One region of the Gordonia sihwensis genome, then DNA from elsewhere that is predicted to be linked to it. Evidence: riboswitches for the same ligand, from Rfam matches in the RefSeq annotation. Region 1 holds a riboswitch; the other holds the start of a gene.
What was found. A riboswitch is a leader RNA that binds a small molecule or an ion and turns the genes downstream of it on or off. The one in region 1 is predicted to bind thiamine pyrophosphate.
Positions count from the first base shown of each region.

Region 1 (5,762 bases):
CGGGCGGCGCATCGTCTACAAGGAATGGGACGTCAACCCCAAGAAGCCGGGACGCGGACGTGACGCCGAACGCATCGTGACCGGCAGCGACGGGTCCGCCTGGTACACCCTCGACCACTATCGGACCTTCGTCCAGATCCGGGGGCCGTCGGCGTGACCACCGCTTCCCTGACCGAATTCCTCGCCGGCGAGGGCCCGGCGACAGCGCTCGCGGTCGGCGACGTCACCACGTACCGCACCGGCGCAGCGGTCCGGCGGTTGCCGGGCGACCGGATGCGCACGCTGGACGGACTGTACGACCGCTTCGCCGCCGCATGGGACTTCCCCGGCCACTTCGGGCACAACAAAGACGCGTTCGACGACTGCATGGGCGACCTCCCCACCGGTCTGCGGACCCCCACCGGCGCGCGGGCGACGGCATTGCTGACCGTCGTCTCCGATGCCGGCCGACTCCTGGCCGACGCTCCGGAAGGCGACTTCGAGTGGTTCGCCACCTCCCCCGCGCACTGGCGGGAGCGGCTGCGCCGATCGGGCCGCCGCTTCGGACTCGTCCTGCTCACGTCCGCCGACGACGCGGCCGCCGTCGCAGGCCGGTGGGAGGGTGCCGGTGCGCCCCTGATGCGGTTGCGGCAGGATTGACGCCATGCGCCTGGCGACGTGGAACGTGAACTCGATCCGCGCCCGATCCGAGCAGGTCGTGGCATGGATGAATCGGCATGCGATCGATGTGCTCGCGATGCAGGAGACCAAGTGCACCGACGATCAGTTCCCGGTGATGAGTTTTCTGGCCCACGGCTACGACGTCGCGTTCCACGGGTCGAGCGGATACAACGGCGTCGCGATCGCGTCCCGGATCGGGGTGCACGACATCCACATCGGATTCGACGGGCAGCCGCTCTACGCCGGTGAACGGGAGGCGCGAGCCATCTCGGCGACCTGCGGAGGCGTGCGCGTCTGGAGCCTGTACGCCCCCAACGGGCGCGAGCCGGGACACGATCACTTCCAGTACAAACTCGACTGGCTCAGCGCCCTCGCCGATGTCACATCGCTGGAACTGTCGCACGATCCCGCCGCCCAGGTCGCTCTCGCCGGAGACTGGAATGTGGCGCCGACCGACGAGGACGTGTGGGACCCCGAGTACTTCGCGTCCCGCACGCACACCTCCGACGAGGAGCGCGCCGCCTTCCGCCGCTTCGTCGAAGGCGGATTCGTCGACAGCGCGGCCCCCTTCACCCCCGGTCCGGGGACCTACACCTTCTGGGACTGCCAGGCCGGGCGCTTCGCCCGCAACGAGGGCATGCGCATCGACTTCGCGCTCTGCTCCCCCGCCTTGGACGACCGTATCCACGACGCCTTCATCGACCGCGACGCCCGCGCCGCGGAGGGCGCCAGCGATCACGCCCCCCTCGTGTTCGACCTGAGCTGATCCCGGCGGGTGCGCCGGTCGGTCCGCCTCAGGCGGAGGCCATCGCCACCATGCCGGGATGGGCGTCGAGGAAGTGCTTGGTGAAGGTGCACAGCGGCCGCACCTTGAGCTGGTTGTCGCGCATGTACTGCATGGCGCCGCCGGTGAGCCGAGTGGCCAGCCCGTGGCCGCTGTACTCGTCGTAGAGGACCGTGTGGAGGATCGTCACCACCTCGCCGTCGGGACCGTCGTCGATGCGATAGCCGAGCACGCCGACCAGGTCGCCGCCCACCCGCAACTCGAAGCGCTCCCGCTCCGGGTTGTGGGAGACCTCGGAGATCTGATGCAGCAGCGAGCGCGCCGACTGCGGCGGATGCGAGTGACGGACTTTGCGATGCATTCGTTGACCTCCTGTGACCAGCGTCACAAGATTACGTTCGTTCGACGGGGAGACGCAAGTCACATCTGTCACATCTGCATCACGATGCGACGCGACCGGACGACGTGAGTATGGTGGGCACCGCACAACTTCACACGCGGGGGCTCCCACGGAACCGGGGGCTGAGATGGCGACAGGCGGTCGTCGACCGCCTGAACCTGTCCGGATAATGCCGGCGTAGGGAGGATCATCATGGGCACATCCATGCCTGGAACCACACGTGACGACGCCACCGCCGAGGTGACCTGTGGCCCCATCGAGGGCAGCAGCAAGGTCTACCTCGACATCGACGGCATGGCCGTTCCCCAGCGTCGAGTGCATCTGACGAACGGCGAGCACCTCGACCTCTACGACACCTCCGGTCCGTACACCGACTCGTCGGCGACCATCGACCTCGAGAAGGGGCTGGCGAAGACGCGCGACTCCTGGGAACGGCCGGCACCGGTGCCCGTGGGCGGACACGACGCGGCCACCCAGCTGGCCTGGGCACGCGCCGGGATCGTGACGCCGGAGATGAGATACATCGCCGCGCGCGAGGGCGTCGACGCCGAGCTGGTCCGCAGCGAAGTGGCCGCCGGACGCGCGGTGATTCCGGTCAATCACCGCCACCCCGAGTCGGAGCCGATGATCATCGGCAAGGCCTTCGCGGTGAAGGTGAACGCGAACATCGGCAACTCTGCCGTCACCTCGTCCATCGCCGAAGAGGTGGAGAAGATGGTCTGGGCCACCCGGTGGGGCGCCGACACCATCATGGATCTCTCGACCGGCAAGGACATCCACCTCACTCGCGAATGGATCCTGCGCAACTCCCCCGTCCCGGTCGGAACCGTGCCGATCTACCAGGCGCTCGAGAAGGTGAACGGCGATCCCACGCGCCTGACCTGGGAGATCTACCGCGACACCGTCATCGAACAGGCCGAACAGGGCGTCGACTACATGACCGTGCACGCCGGCGTGCTCCTGCGTTACGTCCCGCTGACCGCCAAGCGGGTGACCGGCATCGTCTCGCGCGGCGGCTCCATCATGGCCGCATGGTGTCTGGCCCACCACACCGAGTCGTTCCTGTACACGCACTTCGACGAGCTGTGCGAGATCTTCGCGCGGTACGACATCACCTTCTCGCTCGGCGACGGCCTGCGCCCCGGGTCCATCGCCGATGCGAACGACGAGGCGCAGTTCGCCGAACTGCGGACCCTGGGCGAGCTGACGAAGATCGCCAAGAGCCACGGCGTACAGGTGATGATCGAGGGCCCCGGGCACGTCCCGATGCACAAGATCGCCGAGAACGTCCGGCTCGAGGAAGAGCTGTGTGAGGAGGCCCCGTTCTACACGCTCGGCCCGCTCGCCACCGACATCGCGCCGGCCTACGACCACATCACCTCCGCGATCGGCGCCGCGATGATCGCGCAGGCCGGCACGGCGATGCTCTGCTACGTGACGCCGAAGGAGCACCTGGGGCTGCCGAACCGGGACGACGTGAAGGTCGGCGTCATCACCTACAAGATCGCGGCACACTCGGCCGACCTCGCCAAGGGGCATCCGCGCGCCCAGGAACGCGACGACGCCCTCAGCAAGGCGCGCTTCGAGTTCCGCTGGACCGATCAGTTCAACCTCGCGCTCGATCCCGACACGGCACGCGAGTACCACGATGAGACGATGCCCGCCGAGCCGGCGAAGACCGCGCACTTCTGCTCCATGTGCGGCCCCAAGTTCTGCTCCATGCGGATCTCGGCCGACGTCCGCACCTATGCACAGGAGAACGGGCTCGTCACGCAGGAGGACATCGACGCGCGGCTGGCACAGGACATGGCGGCCAAATCGGCCGAGTTCGCGGCGGCGGGAAACCAGGTGTACCTGCCGATCTCCGAGGCCGCCGCGCCGTGACCCTGCGGCTTCCGCAGGCCGGCCCCGGCGTCACCCCGGTCCGGGTGATGACCGTGGCCGGCTCCGATTCCGGCGGCGGCGCGGGCATTCAGGCCGATATGCGCACCTTCGCGATGCTCGGCCTGCACGCCTGCGTCGCGGTCACCGCGGTGACCGTGCAGAACTCCACCGGGGTCACCGGAATCCAGGAGATCGATCCGGCGGTGGTCGCGGCGCAGATGCACTCGGTGGTTCCCGACATCGGCGTCTGTGCGGTCAAGACGGGGATGCTGGCCTCCGATCCGATCATCACGGCGATCGCCGAAGCCGCGACGCAGCTCGGCATCGGCGGTGACACGGGAGTGCCGCTGGTGGTCGATCCCGTCTGCGCGTCGATGCACGGCGATCCCCTGCTGGCGTCCGACGCCCTCGGTGCGCTCACCGAGCGGTTGATGCCGCTCGCCACGGTCGTCACGCCGAACCTGGACGAGGTGCGCCTACTGACCGGGATCGACGTCGTGGACGGTGCGAGCCAACGGGCGGCCGCCGCGGCACTGCGCGAGACGGGCGCCCGGTGGGCCCTGGTGAAGGGCGGCCACCTGCGGGGCAGCGAACACAGCCCCGACATCCTGTACGACGGCCGAGAGTTCCTGGAGTTCCCGGGCAGACGCATCGACACCCCGCACGACCACGGTGCGGGTGACACCCTGGCCGCGGCGATCACCGGCGCGCTGGGCCACGGCTACCGCGTGCCCGACGCCGTGGCCTTCGCGAAGCGGTGGGTCACCCGCGGCCTGGCCGCCGCCTATCCGCTCGGCGCCGGCCACGGCCCGGTGAACCCGCTGTGGCGGCTCGATCCGGCGGCCGACTCCCCGCCGTGACCGGCCCGCCGCTATCCGCGCACGCGGTGGCGATACTCCACCGGTCCGACGCCGTAGCGCTGCTTGAACCGGTTCCGGAAGGTCGCGACCGTCGGGAAGCCCGATGAGAGCGCGATGGTGCTGATCGAGGCGCCCGCGTTCTGCATGAGCATCTCGTGGGCGGTCTGCAGCCGGCGATCGGCGATCCGGCTCGCGAGCGAGGTGTCGCAGTTCTCGAAGTAGCGGTACAGCTGGCGGCGCGAGAGGTGCAGCCGCTCGGCGATCGCGTCCGGGGAGAAGCTGGGATCGCGGTGGTGGCGGTCGATGAGGTCGCGAGCGGCCTCCTGGACGAACAGGGCGTTGTCCTCGGTGCCGGTCGGAGAACCGTCGAGTTACGACAGCGCGGCGACAATCAGATCGACGGCGGCCTGCTCCGAGACGGTGCCCGTCGCCTGCCCCGCATTGAGCGCCGAGGTCTCGGCGGCGAATCGGCGGACGAAGACCGCGGCCGCGCGGGCCAGCGGGGTGTTGGCCGCGATGGGACGCTGCAGCCGCTCGGCGATGTGGCGGTGCTTGCCGAGCCGATTGAACGGGATGAGCAGTCCGGACGGGTCGGCCACGGCGTTGGTCACCAGGCTGTACGGGGTCGCGTTGCTGACGAACACCAGGTCGCCGGGGCCGTAGACGAACTCCCGGCCGTTCTGCCGGATGAGTGACTGTCCGCGCATACCGCTGACACTGACCACCAGAGAGTCCGACGGCTCGTTCCGCACCCGCTCCGCCGTGCGCTCCATCGTCATCGCGGGCTGCAGTGCGCAGTAGGTCACGATCGACGACAGACTCTGTGCGAAGCGCATCGCATGAAAGGTCTCCGGTTCCGCGATGCGGACGTCGACCGTCGGGCTGTAGGCGGTGGTGCCGGAATGGCCGGTGAACCGGTCCGGACGCGGGCGCGTCGGGACACTGCCGACGCCGAGCCGCGCTTCCCATTCGGCGACGGTGCGCGGAGTGAGCCGGGTCGCCAGTCCGGGACGTGCCGCCTGAGGGAACGAAGCGCGCGTATTGGACAGACTTGTCTTGGGCAGGGTTGCACTATGGGGCATGAGGAGACCTTCTACGCATGGGGGACATGGCGAGGTGGGCCTGGCTTTGGGAGGGAGCCTTGCTTTCTCATCTGACATACTTGCACACCCAA
Region 1 covers NZ_CP121248.1:3,605,436-3,611,197, forward strand. The annotation lists gene P5P27_RS17165 (guanyl-specific ribonuclease) at 1-157, shown strand, start outside; gene P5P27_RS17170 (barstar family protein) at 154-639, shown strand; gene P5P27_RS17175 (exodeoxyribonuclease III) at 644-1,426, shown strand; gene P5P27_RS17180 (GNAT family N-acetyltransferase) at 1,455-1,805, opposite strand; TPP riboswitch at 1,932-2,045, shown strand; gene thiC (phosphomethylpyrimidine synthase ThiC) at 2,037-3,728, shown strand; gene thiD (bifunctional hydroxymethylpyrimidine kinase/phosphomethylpyrimidine kinase) at 3,776-4,588, shown strand; gene P5P27_RS17195 (helix-turn-helix domain-containing protein) at 4,600-4,923, opposite strand; gene P5P27_RS17200 (AraC-like ligand-binding domain-containing protein) at 4,960-5,670, opposite strand.

Region 2 (5,762 bases), 790 kb from region 1:
ACGTCGCCGGTGATCGGATCGCGGAAACTCAGCGGATTGCTGCCGAGGTCGGTGCCGACGATCAGCCGTCCGCGCTTGGCGATCCGGTCCATCGTCGATCCGGGCGGCATCTGCCGCGGTTCGGACAGCGGTCCCGGCCGGAGTCCGGCGATCGCGGCGCAGTCGGAGTCGGGCGCCGGCGCGTCGGGCTGCGCGCCGAAACCGACGTCGGGCGGGAACGGCGCGTGCGCGGTGGTGGACGGCGGCTCGCTGGGGGTGCTGGTCACGGTGGCGCATGCGGTGAGGCCGGACGCGATGAGACACAGCAGTACGATCAGGCGGCGGGCGGACGCGGAGGCTGTCATCGGTACTCCCGGATCCGGGGGAACAGGCCGATCGCGACCGCCACGGCGGCCACCCCGCACAGCACGCCGATACCCGTGCCGGTGAAGCCGAGCAGACGCTGGGCGGTGCTGATGTTGTCGCGGAACGTGGTGCGCGCCTGGCCTATCGCCTTGACCAGCGCGTCGTTGACCTCGTTGTATCCGGTTGCGGTGCTGATCTTGCCGTTGCCGATGGTCAGGGCCCGCGCGGCCGTGTAGTCACCGCTCGCCAGCCGACGGCCCACCTCCTCGTGGGCACTGCGCCAACGTTCGAGCGCCGACTGGACGTCGGTGAGCGGCTGCGTCAGGCCGTGGTCGTCGGCGTGTTCGGGGTCGTTCGCGAGTTGGTCGGCGTGATCGTGGATCTCCTCGAGATCCTTGCTGAAGCCGACGTCGAGTTCTCCCGGATCGGACCGGCGGACCAGCGACAGCGTCTCGGCCGACCGCGCCTGCTGTGTGAGGATCCGCATGGTGGTCAGCGTGTGCAGCGGATCGGCACCGGCGGTCTTCGCTGTGTTGGCCGCGGCCACCGACAGCAGTCCCGAGATGAGCAGCCAGACCGTGCCGAGGATCATCGCGGTGAGCGCGCCGATGAGACCGATGTTGAAGTGGCGCCGCGTGCGCCGGGCCAGATAGCGTCCGGTGACGATCAGCATCGCGATGATGATCAGCAGCGCCACGTAGACGCCCCACGGTGGGACGGTGAGGGTGCGCTGGGGGTCGGAGATCGCCGACGACCGGTCCTCGTAGAGGCGTTGCGCCGCGGGCAGGATGGTCTCGATCATCAATGACGAGGCCTCGCTGAGGTAGGCCGATCCGACGGGGTTCGCGAGCCGGTTGTTGGTGCGTGCGGTCTCGATGAGGCCCGTGTACACCGGGATGCTGGTGGCGATGGTGTCGAGATCGTCACGCGAGGGCTTGTCGCGCTCGGACACCTCCGCCGCCGTGGACAGTCCGTCCGCGGCGGCGATGAGCGCGGAGGACGCCGTCGCGATGGAGTCGGTGTACTCCGCGCGGAGGTCGGGGGACTCGCGGCCGCCGGAGATGAACGCGGAGTTGGCCGCGGCGTCGGCCACCGACAGCGAACTGTAGAGGACCTCGGCGGCCTCGGCCTGCGGCTCGGCGCGGTCGACGAGTGCTTCGAGGGTCTGGCTTCGCTCGGTGAGCGAGACGGACGAGTACCAGCCGGTGAGACCGCATGCGAGGACCATCGCGAGCAGGATGATGACGAGTTTGCCGGGCGTGGTGGTCGCGTAGAAGCGCATCGTCAGCAACGGCGACGAGACCCGCTCGCGGGTCATGGCGGCGATCTCGCGCCGGTCGGCGATCACCTGGCGCAGAGTGGGGCTCGGCGCGCCACGGTCGGGCAGCACACTGCGGCCCGCATGCGTGAGTGCCGAGCGCACTCGGTAAACCTGGCCGGCCACGAGTTGTCCCTTTCGGATGTGCTGCGCTCAACCCTAGTCGGCGCGGCTGCGAGTAGACGGACAGCCCGGTACGGTGATTCGTCAGAGAAGCCGATCTGAAGTCGGTGGGTCGGTGCAGGAGGTCGCAGGGTGCGCGGTGACGGTGACGGCTGGGTGTTCGGTGCGGACGGTGCGCGCTACTGGGGACGCTTCGGGGCGGCGGGTCTGCTGCTGTGCGCGCCGGCCGACTCAGGCGTCGTGGTGCTGCTCCAGCATCGCGCCGTGTGGTCGCATCAGGGCGGTACGTGGGGGCTGCCGGGCGGTGCCCGCGACTCGCACGAGAGCGTGGAACAGGCCGCGGTGCGTGAAGCGCACGAGGAAGCCGGGATAGCTGAGTCGGACGTCGCGGTGATCGAGTCGATCGTCACGCACTCGGCGCCGGAGTGGAGTTACACGACGGTCATCGCCAAGGCTGATTCGCCGGTCGCGACGGTCGGCAACGGGGAGTCCGCCGAACTGCGCTGGGTGCCCGCCGAGTCGGTGGCCGAGCTGCCGCTGCATCCCGGTCTGGCGAAGGCGTGGCCGGGGCTGCTGGCCCGGCTCACCTGAGTCCGGCCCGCCCGAGCTCGGGCCCACCTGAGCGAGCTCACGCCAGCTGATTGGCTCCCGCGATCAGCGCGTTGATGGTGGCCTCGTCGCCGGTGCGGCCCCGGCCGTACGACCAACTCCGGTGCAGATCGCGTTCGCAGAGCAGGTAGGTGACGGTCTCGCCGTCCTCCTGATGCTGGTACAGCGAGACGATCTCGACGCCCGCGCCCAGTGCGTACAGCACCTCGGTCATCGCGCCGATGGCGCCGACCGCGGTGGCGCTGACGTCGTGGCATCGTCGGCCGAGATTGATCCGTGCGCGGCAGGTGACGGTGTCGCCGCGACCCGGCTCGATCGTGATCGCCTCCAACGCGATGTCGCCGGCGGGTGCGTAGGTCTGGTCGAAACTCGAAGTGGTCATGTCGGCCGCCTCCCGTGGGAACCAGTTCGGCAGTCGCCGAGAGGAGCGGGACTGCTGCGGACGGTCGTATCCGTTACGGGTACAGGATGTCGGCAGGATCTGAATGGAACGCATCGGGAGCCTTCATTTCGGTCGAAGATTCGATGACCGACGAGCTCAGAGAATGTGGAGAGACGACAACCCCGCAGCGGGGGGTCGGTCGAATCAGACCCCGCTGCGGCGGGCTACAAGAAGCTTCCACGTCATGATGGCAAGCAGCTTACTCCGCCGTGCCGGAAAGGCAAGCCGTCCGGAGGTCGCGCGCGGCGGTCGCGGGATCGTCGGCACCGGTGATCGCCCGGACCACCACGATGCGCTCGCCGCCCGCGTCGGTGACCTCTCGAACGCGGGGCAGGTCGATGCCGCCGATCGCGAACCACGCCTTGCTGGGCCGCGCCGCGGCGACCGCGCTGACGAACTCCAGTCCAGTGGCCGCCCGGCCCGGTTTGGTCGGCGTCGTCCAGCACGGGCCGGTACAGAAGTAGTCCACGTCGGGATCGGCATCGGCGGTGAGCGCCTGCTCCACGGTGTGCGTGGAGCGGCCGATCACCACGTCGGGGCCGACGATGCGCCGGGCGGTGGCGGGCGGCAGATCGTCCTGGCCGACGTGGAGGACGTCGGCGCCGGACGCGACCGCGACGTCGGCCCGGTCGTTGACCGCCAGCAGCGCACCCGCGGCGTGCGTCAGTTCGCGCAGCCGCCGCAGCAGTTCCAGCTCCTGCACGGCGGTGAGCTCGCCGAACTCGCGTTCCCCGGGCGAATTCTTGTCGCGCAGCTGGACGATGTCGACGCCGCCCGCGAGAGCGCTCCGGACGAAGTCGATCAGGTCGCCGCGCTCGCGCCGCGCGTCGGTGCACAGGTACAGGCGGGAGGTGGCGAGACGAGTGCGGGCATCCATGACCGACACCGTAGTCGCCGATGCCGGGCGGTAGACTGTGAGGCGTTATCGACACGGGAGTCCGGAGGTCCGCCGGGCTGAGAGTGCGCTGCGCCGGCGCTGACCGTCACACCTGATCCGGGTCATGCCGGCGAAGGAAGGCTGACGTCATGTCTGGTGAAACCGCATCCGGCGAACAGATCGCCTCTCCGATGGACCCTCGCACTGAGCGAGTCGGTGAGCTGTCGGTGATCGGGGGCGGCGTCGTCGGCCTCACGTGCGCCCTGTCCGCCGCCGACCGCGGATGGCGGGTGCGCGTCTTCGACGCCGGACCGCAGGAGCGGGCCGCGCACGTCGCGGGCGGCATGCTCGGCTGCTTCGCAGAAGGACATCCCGGCGAGGACCGGCTGCTGGCGATCTCGCGGGACTCGGTGGCGCGATGGCCCGCCCTGCTCGAACGACTCGGGGATCCGACCGTGCGGACGGCCGCCGACAGCTTGCTGATCGGTGCCGCGCCGGCCGACCTGGAGCACCTGCGGACACAGGTGCGGTTCGGGCTGTCCACGTCGCCCGGCGACGCCGACCGGCTGCCCGCGATGACACCGGCCGAGCTGCGTGCAGCCGAACCCGCGCTGGTGCGCGGCGTGGCCGGAGGGTTTCACGCGGTCGGTGAGGGGTCGCTCGACAACCGGCGGCTGATCGCCGCGCTGCAACGCGCGCTCAAGAGCCGCGGAGTGATCTGGGAGCGCGGGCGGGTGACCGATCTGTCGACGATCCCCGGGGATCAGGTGCTGGTCGCGGCCGGCCTCGGTTCCCGCAGGCTGCTGCCGAGCGTGGAACTCCGCGGTGAGAAGGGCGAGATCCTCCGACTGCGCCGCACACGTTGGTCGGTGCCGCCGCCGACGCATGTGATCCGGGCCCGCTGGCATGGGCGCGCCCTGTACCTGGTGCCGAGGGATGACGGGGTGGTCGTGGGCGCCACCCAGTACGAGGCCTACGACGACGGTGATCGGATGCCGCTGGCGGGCGGGGTGGGCGATCTGCTCGCCGACGCCGCCGAGCTGATGCCGGGACTGCGCACCTACGAACTCGCCGAGGCGGGCGCGGGGATCCGCCCGTCGTCGCCGGACGGTGTGCCCGTGGTGCGGCGGGTGGACGAGCGGATTCTCGTCGCCGCCGGGCACGGCCGCAACGGCATCGCGCTCGCCCCGTGGACCGCGGCGCGCGTGGCCGCCCTCCTCCGACCGCCGGATCGGCGCGGACCGGACTCGCGGGTGGATCCGATCGCAACTGACAACACCGACAACAGGGAGCCGACATGGAACTGACCGTCAACGGCGACACCGTCACCTTCGATGACGCGCCGACCGTCACCGGGCTGCTGGCCCACCTCGACCTGCCCGACTGCGGAGTCGCGGTGGCCGTGGACGGGGTGGTGCGTTCCAAAGCCGAGTGGGACCGACCGCTCGGTGCGTACGCCGAGATCGACATCCTGACGGCGGTGCAGGGTGGCTGACACAGCACAGGGACCGGTCGGGGAGGTGCCGCCGCTGTCCGTGGCCGGCCGCGAGTTCGGTTCGCGGCTCATCACGGGGACCGGCGGCGCGCCGAATCTCGCTGTGCTCGAACGTGCATTGATCGCCTCCGGAACCGAGCTGACGACGGTGGCGATGCGCCGCATCAGTCCGGAGTCCGGGACCGGTGTGCTCGACCTGCTGCGTCGCCTCGGAATCGCGGTCCTGCCGAACACGGCGGGCTGTCACACCACGGCCGAGGCGGTACTGACCGCGCAGCTCGCCCGTGAGGCGTGCGAGACGGATCTGGTCAAGCTGGAAGTGGTGGCCGACGACCGCACGTTGCTGCCCGATCCGCTCGAGTTGGTGGACGCCGCATCGGCGCTGGTCGCCGACGGCTTTCAGGTTCTCGCGTACACCAACGACGACCCGGTCCTCGCTCTGCGTCTGCAAGACGCGGGGGTGGCCGCGGTGATGCCGCTGGGCTCGCCGATCGGGACCGGGCTCGGCATCTCCAATCCACACAACATCGAGATGATCGTCGCGCGGGCCGAG
Region 2 covers NZ_CP121248.1:139,216-144,977, forward strand. The annotation lists gene P5P27_RS00670 (glutamate ABC transporter substrate-binding protein) at 1-344, opposite strand, end outside; gene P5P27_RS00675 (hypothetical protein) at 341-1,789, opposite strand; gene P5P27_RS00680 (NUDIX hydrolase) at 1,919-2,377, shown strand; gene P5P27_RS00685 (hypothetical protein) at 2,415-2,777, opposite strand; gene thiE (thiamine phosphate synthase) at 3,037-3,714, opposite strand; TPP riboswitch at 3,758-3,871, shown strand; gene P5P27_RS00695 (FAD-dependent oxidoreductase) at 3,864-5,021, shown strand; gene thiS (sulfur carrier protein ThiS) at 5,012-5,209, shown strand; gene thiG (thiazole synthase) at 5,202-5,762, shown strand, end outside.
Region 2: linked by a shared signal. The riboswitch ahead of P5P27_RS00695 (FAD-dependent oxidoreductase) and the one ahead of thiC (phosphomethylpyrimidine synthase ThiC) in region 1 are both predicted to bind thiamine pyrophosphate.